One region of the Enterococcus sp. LJL90 genome, then DNA from elsewhere that is predicted to be linked to it. Evidence: predicted binding sites of a transcription regulator. Region 1 holds the regulator's gene; each other region holds the start of a gene.
What was found. Region 1 encodes NrdR, which represses ribonucleotide reductase genes. Its sites were predicted from a motif close to ACACNATATATNGTGT; they were not measured.
Positions count from the first base shown of each region.

Region 2: nrdH (glutaredoxin-like protein NrdH) is a predicted target of NrdR. The motif match lies at 2,209-2,224, and genes of this name have one in related genera.
Region 3: nrdD (anaerobic ribonucleoside-triphosphate reductase) is a predicted target of NrdR. The motif match lies at 1,586-1,601, and genes of this name have one in related genera.

Region 1 covers NZ_JBXPBQ010000002.1:237,298-241,492, reverse strand. Annotated here, with positions in the region: gene mutM (DNA-formamidopyrimidine glycosylase) at 1-812, shown strand, start outside; gene coaE (dephospho-CoA kinase) at 809-1,408, shown strand; gene nrdR (transcriptional regulator NrdR) at 1,571-2,041, shown strand; gene AC1Z3S_RS06025 (replication initiation and membrane attachment family protein) at 2,054-3,448, shown strand; gene dnaI (primosomal protein DnaI) at 3,451-4,195, shown strand, end outside.
Region 2 covers NZ_JBXPBQ010000003.1:313,298-317,492, reverse strand. Annotated here, with positions in the region: gene feoB (ferrous iron transport protein B) at 1-1,383, opposite strand, end outside; gene AC1Z3S_RS09680 (ferrous iron transport protein A) at 1,380-1,853, opposite strand; gene nrdH (glutaredoxin-like protein NrdH) at 2,295-2,516, shown strand; gene nrdI (class Ib ribonucleoside-diphosphate reductase assembly flavoprotein NrdI) at 2,518-2,895, shown strand; gene nrdE (class 1b ribonucleoside-diphosphate reductase subunit alpha) at 2,876-4,195, shown strand, end outside.
Region 3 covers NZ_JBXPBQ010000004.1:26,838-31,032, reverse strand. Annotated here, with positions in the region: gene AC1Z3S_RS10305 (FtsX-like permease family protein) at 1-757, opposite strand, end outside; gene AC1Z3S_RS10300 (ABC transporter ATP-binding protein) at 735-1,514, opposite strand; gene nrdD (anaerobic ribonucleoside-triphosphate reductase) at 1,727-3,925, shown strand; gene nrdG (anaerobic ribonucleoside-triphosphate reductase activating protein) at 4,085-4,195, shown strand, end outside.

The DNA.
Region 1 (4,195 bases):
GAAAAGGTTTGGTTCAGTTAGTCAAGGACAAGACCATTCAGCGGGTCGAAATTTTTTGGCCACGGATTATTGAAAATCCCGAGGTGCCGATTTTTGCAGCTGAATTAGCCAATGAGACAATCCACGACGTGCAGCGACGAGGTAAATTTTTAATTTTCAAATTGGACCATTGGGATTTGATTTCCCATTTAAGAATGGAAGGCAAGTACGAATTTTCCCCAGCTGAAGCACCGCTGACAAAACACACCCATGTTGTTTTTCATTTTACAGACGGCAGCCAGCTGCACTATCATGATGTTCGTAAGTTTGGTCGTATGACCCTAGTAGCCAAGGATCAAAGTAATACTTATAAAGGTATTATGCAGTTGGGGCCAGAGCCTTTACCGGATTTATTTACCTTAGCTGATTTTACAACCGGGTTAAAAAAATCCAGCAAAGCAATCAAACCGCTGCTGCTGGATCAAAAATTGGTTACTGGCTTAGGCAATATTTACGTGGACGAAGCGCTTTGGGAAGCACAGATTCATCCAGAGCAGCCGGCCAACACCTTGAAGAAAAAAGAAATTGAAATTTTGCGCTTAGCCATCATTGATGTTTTAGGTCGAGCGGTGGCAGCTGGCGGCACTACGATTCGTTCTTATCTCAATGCATTAGGAGAAGCCGGAAAATTTCAATTGTCATTAAATGTTTACGGGCAAACTGGTCAGCCTTGTCCTCGTTGTCAAACGCCGATTGTCAAAATTAAAGTCGCTCAAAGGGGCACGCACTTTTGCCCCCATTGCCAAGTTTTGAAAGTGAGGGGCAGAAAATGAGCTTTGTTTTAGGAATCACGGGCGGCATCGCTACCGGAAAAAGTACGGTGGTCAATATTTTTCGCCGGTTTGATTTTCCGATTGTTGATGGGGATGTAGTCGCTAGAAAAGTCGTGGAGCCGCAAACCGAAGGGCTTCAGGAAGTTGTTGCAGAATTTGGTACAGAAATTTTAAATGCCGACCACAGCCTTAATCGCAAAGCCTTAGGTAGAATTGTCTTTGCCGATGACCAGCGGCGCCGGCGGTTAAACGAAATTTTAAATCCCTTTATCCGCAAACAAATTTTAGCGGAAATTGCTGCTGGAAAGCTAAGCAGCCCATTGGTGATTGTCGATGTGCCGTTATTATACGAAGGCAATTACGAACATTATATGGATGCGGTGGCGGTAGTTTATTTACCAGAAGAACTCCAAGTGCAGCGACTAATGCTCAGAGACGGTTTTGATTTGGCAACCGCCGAAACTAGAATCCATGCCCAGATGTCAATTGCCGAAAAAAAAGAGCGAGCGGATATTATTTTTGATAATCAAGGTACACCCGCTGAAACGGAAAAACAAGTTATCGATTGGCTAAAAAACAACGACTTTATCCGCTGATTCAATCATGTTATAATAATAGACAAGAAAGAAATGATTGTTATATTATTGAGGGATTGAAATCAGCAAAAGCAAATTTTGATGCAAAAAAAATCTGATTGAATTTTTTGCAGAGCTAGTTTGCTTGAGCATTTTTCAAACTCAATTTGAGGAGGAAATCGGATGCGTTGTCCAAAATGCCAACATAATAATTCACGGGTTATAGACAGCCGTCAAACAGATGATGGCCGCACGATTCGCCGGCGCCGTGAATGTGAAAACTGTGGCTTTCGTTTTACTACCTTTGAACGGATTGAAGCAACACCTTTACTAGTGGTGAAGAAAAACGGTTCTCGAGAAGAATTTAATCGTGATAAAATCTTGCGGGGCTTGATTCGCTCTGCCGAAAAGCGCCCAGTTGCGATGGAACAGATGGAACAGGTTGTCGATGATGTTGAAAATCGGGTTCGTTCGCTTGGTGAAAATGAAGTCTCGACCAATTTAATCGGCGAATATGTGATGGAAAATTTAGTCAATCTAGATGAAATCGCCTATATCCGTTTTGCCAGTGTCTATCGGCAGTTTAAAGATATGTCGGTATTTTTGAAGGAATTACAAGAAATCGTCGACAAAGCCAAAAATGGTGAAGAGTAAGGAGGGGTTGCCGTGGAAAATGCTTGGGATGAAGTCTTACCAAAATATTTATTTCAAGTTGGCAAACAATTGCCCCTAGGCGATCGCAGTCAGGAAACCCTTGTGCAATTGTATCAACCGATTATCGGTGCCTCAGCCTTAGCTTTGTACTTCTCCTTTTTAGGGGAAATCAAATGGCAGTATGGTCTAAGTGAGATTGCCATCCATGCCGATTTACTGACTGATTTAAATGTTGGTTTACAATTATTTTTTGAAGACCGCCAAAAATTAGAAGCGATTGGCTTATTAAAAAGCTATTACCAAGAAGATGCTCAATTGGGTCGCAAGTATCTTTATGAGTTGCAGGAACCTTTAGCACCAGAAGCTTTTCTACAAGATAGTCTCTTGCATTTTCTGTTAAAGGAATATGTCAGTGAGACAAAATACGAGCGCCTCCTGCAGCGCTTCAAGCCAAAAACTTTGGATATCTCAGGTTTTCAGGAAGTCACTAAAAAATTCAAACAAATTTTTTCCTTCAATGAAGGCCGTTTCGCAGAAAACTTTGGCAGGCTTGAAGAAAGCGCCGCTGATTTTTCACTGGAGAATCCACCGGGAATTGATCAGGGTGAGGATTTGGATTGGCAGTTAATCGAAGCCAACTTAGCCCGTTTGGGTGTGACCACTTCTTTAACGGCTGAAGAAAGACAAGATATTTTTGTCCATCATGTGATGTATGGCTATGAAGAAATCGAGCTTAGTGAACTGTTAGCCAGAACTTCTAACTTAACGGAACAAAAAATTTCCTTAAAAGATTTTCATAAGGCTGTCCGTCAAGCAGCCCAAACAATGCCTGTCACAAAAAAAACTACTGATGATACTCCATCAACTGAGCCGCAAACCAAGCTAAGTGAGGCAGACCAGAAAATTCGCCGGGAAAATACTCTCAAAGCAGAGGGCTTTTCACCACAAGATATCGAATTAATCAAAGAGGCAGAACTCTATCCGCCGATGACCTATTTTCAAGCTTTGAAGGAAGCCAAAGGCGGTTTTATCGGCGATCCTGAGGTTTGGATTGTTAAAAATTTAGTGGATCGCTCCGGTTTACCGGCCGCTGTCGTCAATATTTTAATTCATTACGTATTGGTCGCCAAAAATGCGCCGGTTTTAAACGGCACCTATGTCAATTCGATTGCCAATGAATGGGCCCAAAGCGGCATTAAAACGCCGGAAGCGGCTTTAAAACATGCCCGGGATTTGAATAATAAGCCAAAACAAACTAAAAATTATCGCAATACTAATCGCAAAGTGCGCAGGGAAAAAGTGCCAGAGTGGATGAATCAAAAAACCTTACCTGAGGCGCAAATTGCCCCAGAGCGCCAAGCGGAATTAGATGAAATGCTGAAAGACTTTTTGAAGGAAGGTGACTAGCCATGGAGGATATGGGAAAAGAATTGTCACAGATTATTCGCAAAGGAAATTACCAGGACAAATTAGCGGAAATGGTTCAAAAAGTTTTACAAGATCCAGATGTCGCAGCCTTTATCGCAGAGCATCGTGATCAGCTGACCGATGCTGATATCGAAAAAAGTTACGCAAAACTCTATGAATTTGTTCAAGAAAAACGCAAATACCAATTAAATGATCCCACAATGATTGCCCCAGGCTACGAGCCGCAGCTGGCGATGAATTTTCATTTTATCGATGTGACTTATGTGCCAACGGAAGCCTTGATGGCCCGTAAGCGGGAGGAAGAAATCCGCAGTCGCGTGCGGGCAGTGGATATGCCAAAAGATATTCAAGATGCCTCCATCGCCAACTTTGATCGTGACACCGAAAGAAGTGCTGCACTAATTGAAGCGATGACCTTTATCAATGAGTTTGTCGCTACACCTAAAGATTTTCATAAAGGCTTGTATCTGGTGGGCGACTTTGGTGTTGGCAAAACCTATTTATTAGGTGCAATAGCTCATGAGTTAGCCGTCAGAGGATTTGAAACAACGCTAGTTCACTTTCCGACCTTTACAGTAGAGATGAAACAGGCAATCGGCAATGATTCTGTTGGGCCAAAATTAGACGCTGTAAAAAGAGCGCCGATTTTAATGCTGGATGATGTGGGAGCCGATTCGATGAGCCCTTGGATTCGTGATGAAGTTTTTGGTGTCATTTTGCAGCATC
Region 2 (4,195 bases), on a different contig from region 1:
CGACATACCGATAAAATAAGCAGAAGGTGCGACCCAAGAACTAGTTGGGAAAAAAGCTCCCGCAATCAAGGCAATAATTGGTAATTTTGCTGAACAAGGCATAAAGGTAGTCAGCATGACCGTCATCCGCCGATCTTTTTCATTTTCAATCGTTCGGCTAGCCATAACCCCAGGAATTCCGCAGCCAGTTGCCACAAGCATCGGAATAAAAGACTTACCGGATAAGCCAAACTTGCGGAAAATCCGATCCATTACAAAGGCAATCCGCGACATATAACCACAGTCTTCTAAAATTGATAAACAGAAAAATAAAACCAATAGTTGCGGGACAAAACCTAAGACAGCGCCGACCCCAGCCACAATACCATCTAAAATTAAATTTTGCAGCCATGGTGCTACGTTGATAGACTCTAGACCTACGGCTAAATAGTTGGGCACCCAATCACCAAAGAGAACCTCATTGACCCAGTCCGTTCCCATCGCGCCCACCGTTTGAATCGCTAAATAATAAACTAGCCACATCACGCCGGCAAAAATCGGCAGTGCTAAGATTCGATTGGTGACAATCCGGTCAATCCGATCATTCAAGGTTGCCTTGATATCGGCTTCTTCGCTGTAACAAAGTTTTACAACGCCTTCAATAAAACTATAGCGTTCATTAATTAAAATAGACTCACTGTCTTCATCAAAAATCTTTTCAGTGATCGCAATAATTTCTTCAATTTCTTTGGTTTGAAACTGGCTGAGGGATAATTCTTGGCTTACGCGAATATCCCGTTCAAATAATTTAATTGCATACCAACGGGCTTGCCGCTCAGCTACCGTTTGTCCTAAAATAGTAGCAATTTCTCCCAAGGCCGCCTCTAAACGATCACTATAAACTGGATAACCGTCTTCATGATAATCAACTTGGCTGGCTTCTTTCAACGCTTTACTAACGCCGCGGTTTTTCAAGGCACTCATTGGGACAACGGGTGTATTTAACGCATACGCCAATTTATCTGCATTGATTTGCTGGCCATTTTTTTCTGCTAGGTCCATCATGTTTAACCCAATTACCACAGGAATTCCAGTTTCTAAAAGCTGAGTGGTTAAATACAAATTGCGGGTTAAATTCGTACCATCGACAATATTTAAAATGGCATCGGCCTGACGGGACAATAGATAATCTCTGGCAATGATTTCTTCTGGTGTATAAGGTGACAAAGAATAAATTCCCGGTAAATCTTGAATTTTAATCTCTTTGTTTTCCTTCCAAAAGCCTTCTTTGCGGTCAACCGTTACCCCCGGCCAATTGCCGACTCTTTGATTGGAACCAGTTACTAAATTAAATAGACTTGTTTTTCCAGAATTAGGATTTCCGACTAAAGCAATCTCTCTCATTGGCCAATCTCTCTTTCGACTAAGACTTGGGCGGCTTCATTTTTCCGTAGACTCAATTGGTAGCCCCGCAGTGTAATTTCGATTGGGTCGCCTAAAGGAGCTAAATTTCTGACTAGAATCTCCGTGCCTCTAGTTAACCCCATATCCATCAGCCGGCGCTTGACTGCACCGCTGCCGTAAATTCGCATGACCTTGGCCTTCTCACCGATTGCCAGCATGTCTAAGGAATGCAGGCTAGTTTCTTCTGTCGGTGCTTCCTCCACTAGGATGCCGGCTAAAATTTGCTGGCTCATCGCCAGTCGAGCATTTTGCGAGAGGACGATGCCATTATCCTTTGACAATTTTGTGATGACAATTTTACTGCCTCGCACAATTCCTAATTCCTTAAGATGGCGCGTTGTGTTGTCATCCAACTGAATTTCTTTGACGCGACACGTAATATTTTCCTTCATATCTAATAAAGCATTCATGATTGATCACTCCTGTCAAAATCCGATAATGAGAATCGTTCTCAGTAATTACTTCTAGATTATGCTTTTTTCTTCACTTTGTCAATCTAATTTGTGCATTTCGTACAAATTCTAAGCTTGATTTTAGCGGACTTTAATTTAAATAAAGCGCTTACTAGTTTAAAAGTGCACAGCTTTTGATTTTTTTTACTTTTTTAAGCTGCATTTTCATAGCTTGTGGGTAAAATTGTGGATAAAAAATTTTTTCAGGGAATCATTGAACAGAGAAAAAAGTGAAGAAGCCTTGATTGGCGTGAATGTAAGGGGCTTTAAAAAACAGCAAAACCACAAAACTTAGTATCACAACTTATCCACACCACAATATATAGTGTTTTTCCATTGACTTTTTTCCAGAAGAATTTATACTAATATATGACATTAAATGAGTGGAGGTTTTTCAAAATGGTGAAAATTTATTCTAAAAATAATTGCATGCAATGCAAGATGACCAAGCGTTTTTTAAGTGAAAATCAGATCGACTTTGAAGAAATCAATATCGATTTGCAACCTGAAGCAGTTGACTTCTTAAAGGGACAAGGTTTCCAAAGTGTGCCGGTAACCTTTAAAGATGCCACAGCCATTATCGGTTTCCGTCCTGATCAATTAAAATCATTGGCTAGCTAAGATGAAAATTGTCTACTATTCAATAACTGGTCAAACTCGGCGTTTTATAAAAAAATTGGATTTGCCCGCTTATGAAATTGAGCCAGCAAATCCTTTTTTTGAGATAAATGAGCCCTTTGTATTAGTTGTTCCTACCTATGACATTGAAATGACAGAGGTAGTGAACGACTTTCTTGATTTTAAAGACAATGCCAGCCAGATGCTGGGCGTTGCCGGCGGGGGCAATCGCAATTTTGCCGATTTATTTGTCTACACCGCCAAAGATATTGCCCGTGATTACCACGTCCCCTTAGTGTTCGCCTTTGAGTTTAGCGGCACGAATGAAGACGTCCAAAATTTTCAGAAGGTTGTGATGGAACTTGAGTCTAAAAGAGCTTAAAGATGTCAGCTATTTTAAATTAAATAATGAGATTAATCGTCCCGTTAACGGACAAATCCCTTTAAATAAAGATAAAGAAGCATTGGCGGCGTTTTTCAAAGAAAATGCCGAACCGAATACACGAACCTTTGCTTCTGCGAATGAAAAAATCCAGTTTTTAATTGACAATGATTACTTGGAGGCTGAATTTATCGCAAAATATTCACCAGCCTTTATTGAAAAATTATACCAATTTTTAGCGGAACAAAATTTCCAATTTAAATCCTTTATGGCAGCCTATAAATTCTATTCCCAATATGCCTTAAAATCTAATGATGGAACGGAATACTTGGAAACCTATGAAGACCGTGTTGCCTTCAATGCCCTCTATTTTGCTGATGGGGATGAAGAATTGGCGTTAACCTTAGCTGATGAAATGATTCATCAGCGTTATCAGCCAGCAACACCGTCCTTTTTAAATGCCGGCCGCAAACGTCGGGGCGAATTGGTTTCTTGTTTCTTAATCCAAGTCACCGACGATATGAATAGTATCGGTCGGTCAATCAATTCAGCCTTGCAATTGTCAAGAATCGGCGGCGGCGTGGGCATCACCTTGTCTAATCTACGAGAAGCCGGCGCTCCAATTAAAGGCTATGAAGGAGCAGCGAGCGGTGTCGTACCAGTGATGAAATTATTTGAAGATAGCTTCAGCTACTCCAATCAATTAGGTCAGCGACAAGGAGCCGGCGTGGTTTACTTAAACGTCTTCCATCCGGACATCGAAATGTTTTTATCGGCGAAAAAAGAAAATGCCGATGAAAAAATCCGTGTCAAAACGTTATCCCTTGGTGTCTTAGTGCCGGATAAATTTTACGAATTGACCCGTAAAAATGCCGATATGTACTTATTCAGTCCTTACAGCGTTGAAAAAGAATACGGCGTGCCTTATTCTTACGTTGATATTTCCGCTGAATACGACAACATGGTGAAGAATCCAAACATCCGTAAAACTAAAATTAAGGCCCGGGATTTAGAAAATGAAATTTCTAAATTGCAGCAGGAATCCGGTTATCCTTACATCATTAATATTGATTCTGCAAATAAGCAAAATCCCGTCGCTGGTAAAATCATCATGAGCAATCTTTGTTCTGAAATTTTACAAGTCCAAGAGCCGTCTTTATTAAACGACGCTCAAGAATATGACGTGATGGGAACTGATATTAGCTGTAACCTAGGTTCTACCAATATTGTCAACTTGATGGACAGCCCAGATTTTGGTAAATCTGTGCGAGCGATGACTAGAGCGTTGACGTTTGTCACA
Region 3 (4,195 bases), on a different contig from region 1:
CACTCGCCAAAAACAGTGTAATCAAAATACCGAGAAAATTCGCATAAAAACCTGAACCATCAAAAAAATTGGCCAACCATCTTCCCAGAGCTAAGGTCTGAAAAGCTCCTAAATAGGAAAGTAATAGAAACAATACACTAATTGCCCCCAGCACCTTTTGCCAGCCCCTCATTTCAAGTTGTTGGCTGGTCAGCTGATCCATTTTAAACAATTGATGGGTTGAATAGTCCTGCAAAATCCAAGCGGTGCGCATGGCCACAATCAACAAAATAAAAAACATGGTACCCGCCGTTAAACCAACTGATCGCCAAGAAATAAAAAAGCTGCTTTCAATACTCAAGGCCATCGCCTTAACCAAAATCATGGAAAACATTTTGGAAAACACGATGCCAATCACAATACCAATTCCTAGACTTAAGATCCCTAGAATAATAATTTCACTAATAAAAAGCCCGGTAATTTTCCAGCGATTGAGACCGAATAAATGATAGATGCCAATTTCCTCTGCCCGCCTTCTTAAGAAAAAGCGATTGGTACTCAGCATAAAAAATAATAAAATCCCAATCACAGCAATTTGTCCTAAAACTAAGACCTGTGACAGGTGAATATCCTGATTAGCTCGCACAATAATCGCATCATTATAAGTCAGCGCACTAAAGGTATAAAAAATCGTCACCGCTAAAATCATACTCAAAAAATAAATCAGATAGCTTCTAACTTGCCGGCGAAAACTTTTAAAGGCTAGCCGAAATAGCATTGCTGCGCCCTCCCCCGCCGATAGTCGCCTGCATATCAATCACCTTATTGAAAAATTCACGGCGGGAACCCCGTCGCACAATTTCAGAAAAAATGGCGCCGTCTTTGATAAATAAAATCCGATTGCAATAGCTCGCCGTGTAAGGATCATGGGTCACCATTAAAATCGTGGTGTCCTTATGTAAAGAAATATCATGAAGGTAATTCAATAGTTCAGTGGCAGAAGTCGAATCCAACGCCCCAGTTGGCTCATCAGCAAAAATAATTTTGGGCTCTTCGATTAAGGCCCGAGCTGCTGCCACCCTTTGTTTTTGTCCCACCGATAATTCATCGGGATATTGATTCAAAATCCCTTTGATTCCTAACATTTCACTAGCCATTGCGATTTTTTGGTCGATTTCAGCCAGTGATTTTTTTTCAACCGCCAGTGGCAATAAAATATTGTCTCGGGCCGTTAAAGTATTCATTAAATGAAAATCCTGCAAAATAAACCCTAAATTTTTTCTGCGGAACTCGCTGAGATTATCGCCTTTAAGACTAGTTAAATCGGCACCATTAATTACAATGCTGCCGAGGGTCGGAAAACTGATTGTCGATAAGATATTTAATAAAGTTGTCTTACCGGCACCACTTGGCCCCATAATGCCAACAAATTCTCCCTCCTCTACAGAAAAAGAAATATTCTCCAGCACATTGACTTTATTTTTTCGACTGCCAAAGGTTTTGGTCAGATTTTTTACATCAATAATTGTTTTCATCTCATCACTTCCTCCCCTCTATCATAGCATATTCAGCCAAAAATCCCGTCAAACAAGCCTAAACAGTGGACCCACTATATCTGGTGGCTATCTTTCAAAATATTCTCTATAAAATACCAGATATTGATAAATATCTTCCGGAAAACTATTGCTCTATCTTGTGAAATGTTTTATTATAGAAAGCGAGATTAAAGGAAATGAGTGTGAAAAAAATGATGAAAATCCAACGGGAAAATACGGAAATTCTACTGCATCCAAGACTTGCAAAATTCAAAGTTGTCAAACGGGATGGTCGCTTAGTGGACTTTGACGACCAAAAAATTTACGATGCTTTAGTTAAAGCGGAAGCCAAAATTAATGGTTCCATCGACCCTTTAGCCCACGAACGAATTCAAGAAATTGTCAACCGGATTGACCAAGAAATCAGCGAACGCTTCGCCCATAACGTAAAAATTTATGAAGTCCAAAATGTGGTTGAACACATTTTACTTGAGAAAAACGAATATGACTTGGCTCAAGAATATATCAACTACCGGACGCAACGGGACTTTGAACGCTCCAAAGCAACCGATATTAATTTTACCATTGGCAAGCTGATTAACAAAGACCAAACTGTTGTCAACGAAAACGCTAACAAAGATAGTGATGTTTTTAACACACAGAGAGATCTGACCGCTGGGATTGTTGGAAAATCCATCGGCTTAAAAATGTTGCCGCCCCATGTGGCCAATGCTCATCAAAAAGGTGACATTCATTATCATGATTTGGACTATCATCCATACACACCGATGACCAATTGTTGCTTAATTGACTTTAAAACTATGCTGACTGAAGGCTTCAAGATTGGCAATGCCGAAGTTGAATCGCCTAAATCAATTCAAACAGCAACGGCTCAAATTTCACAAATTATCGCCAATGTCGCCTCTAGCCAGTACGGCGGTTGTTCAGCAGACCGGGTGGATGAACTACTAGCACCCTTTGCAAAATTAAATTACCAAAAACATTTAAAAGATGCGGAAGAATGGATTGAAGTTGCTGATAAACGTAAAGCCTATGCCTTAGCTAAAACTCAAAAAGATATTTATGATGCTATGCAGAGTTTGGAATATGAAATCAATACCCTGTTCACCTCCAATGGGCAAACACCTTTTACTTCCCTTGGCTTTGGCCTTGGCACAAATTGGTTTGAACGGGAAATCCAACGGGCCATTTTGCAAATTCGCATTAACGGACTTGGCAGTGAGCATCGGACAGCCATCTTCCCGAAATTAATTTTTACTTTAAAACGTGGTGTCAATTTATCTGAAAACGACCCGAATTACGATGTTAAGCAGTTAGCCTTAGAATGTGCTACTAAACGGATGTATCCTGATATTTTAAGTTATGACAAAATTGTTGAATTAACCGGTAGTTTTAAAGTACCAATGGGCTGCCGCTCATTTTTACAAGGCTGGCAGGATGAAAATGGCCAAGAAATTAATGTCGGCCGGATGAATCTTGGGGTAGTCACCTTGAATTTACCGCGGATTGCGTTAGAATCCTCCGGCAACCTTGATCGCTTCTGGCAAATTTTAGAAGAACGCTTAGGCATTATGAAAGATGCCCTTGTGTATCGTGTTGAACGCTGTAAAGAAGCTTCACCTGCTAATGCGCCAATTTTGTATATGTATGGCGCCTTTGGCAAACGATTAAACCGTAAAGATGCCGTTAATGAATTGTTTAAAAATAAACGTGCGACTATTTCCCTCGGCTACATCGGCTTGTATGAAGTAGCATCCGCCTTTTTCGGAGGCGAATGGGAGCAAGATGCTGAAGCCAAAGAATTTACTTTGAGCATCTTAAAAGAATTGAAGGCTCATGCTGATGATTGGGGCAACGAGTACGGCTATCACTTCAGCGTCTATTCTACTCCAAGTGAAAGCTTAACAGATCGGTTCTGCCGCTTAGACACTGAAAAATTTGGCGTTGTAGCTAATATTACTGATAAGGAATACTATACCAATAGTTTCCATTATGATGTCCGCAAGAACCCAACACCTTTTGAAAAATTGGACTTTGAAAAAGATTATCCAAAATATTGTTCCGGCGGGTTCATCCACTACTGTGAATATCCTGTGCTACAACAAAATCCCAAAGCTTTAGAAGCTGTTTGGGATTACGCCTATGACCGGGTCGGCTATCTAGGTACCAATACACCAATTGACCACTGTTATGAATGTGGATTTGAAGGTGACTTTAATCCAACTGCCCGCGGCTTTGAATGTCCCGAATGTGGCAATCACGATCCAAAGTCATGTGACGTTGTCAAAAGAACCTGCGGCTACCTTGGAAATCCTCAAGCTCGTCCGATGGTCCATGGCCGCCATAAAGAAATTTCATCACGAGTTAAACATATGAAAAAAAACAACTGAACAAACTCTCTTAATAAAACTAAGTCAAATAAAATTAAAAAAATTGCGCCTTGACCTTGTCTTGGCGCAATTTTATCTGTAGTGAATTGTTTGGCAGTATCTATTTTTTATTGTTTTCACTCACTTATTAAATAAAAGAATTTGCAAGGAGGGATTTTCTTGAATAATCCTCAACCAAAAGAGTGGTTGGCAAGTCAATATAGTAAAAATTATTATGCTGATTATAAACCCTTAAATTTTGTCGATGGCGAAGGCGTCAGAAATAGTCTT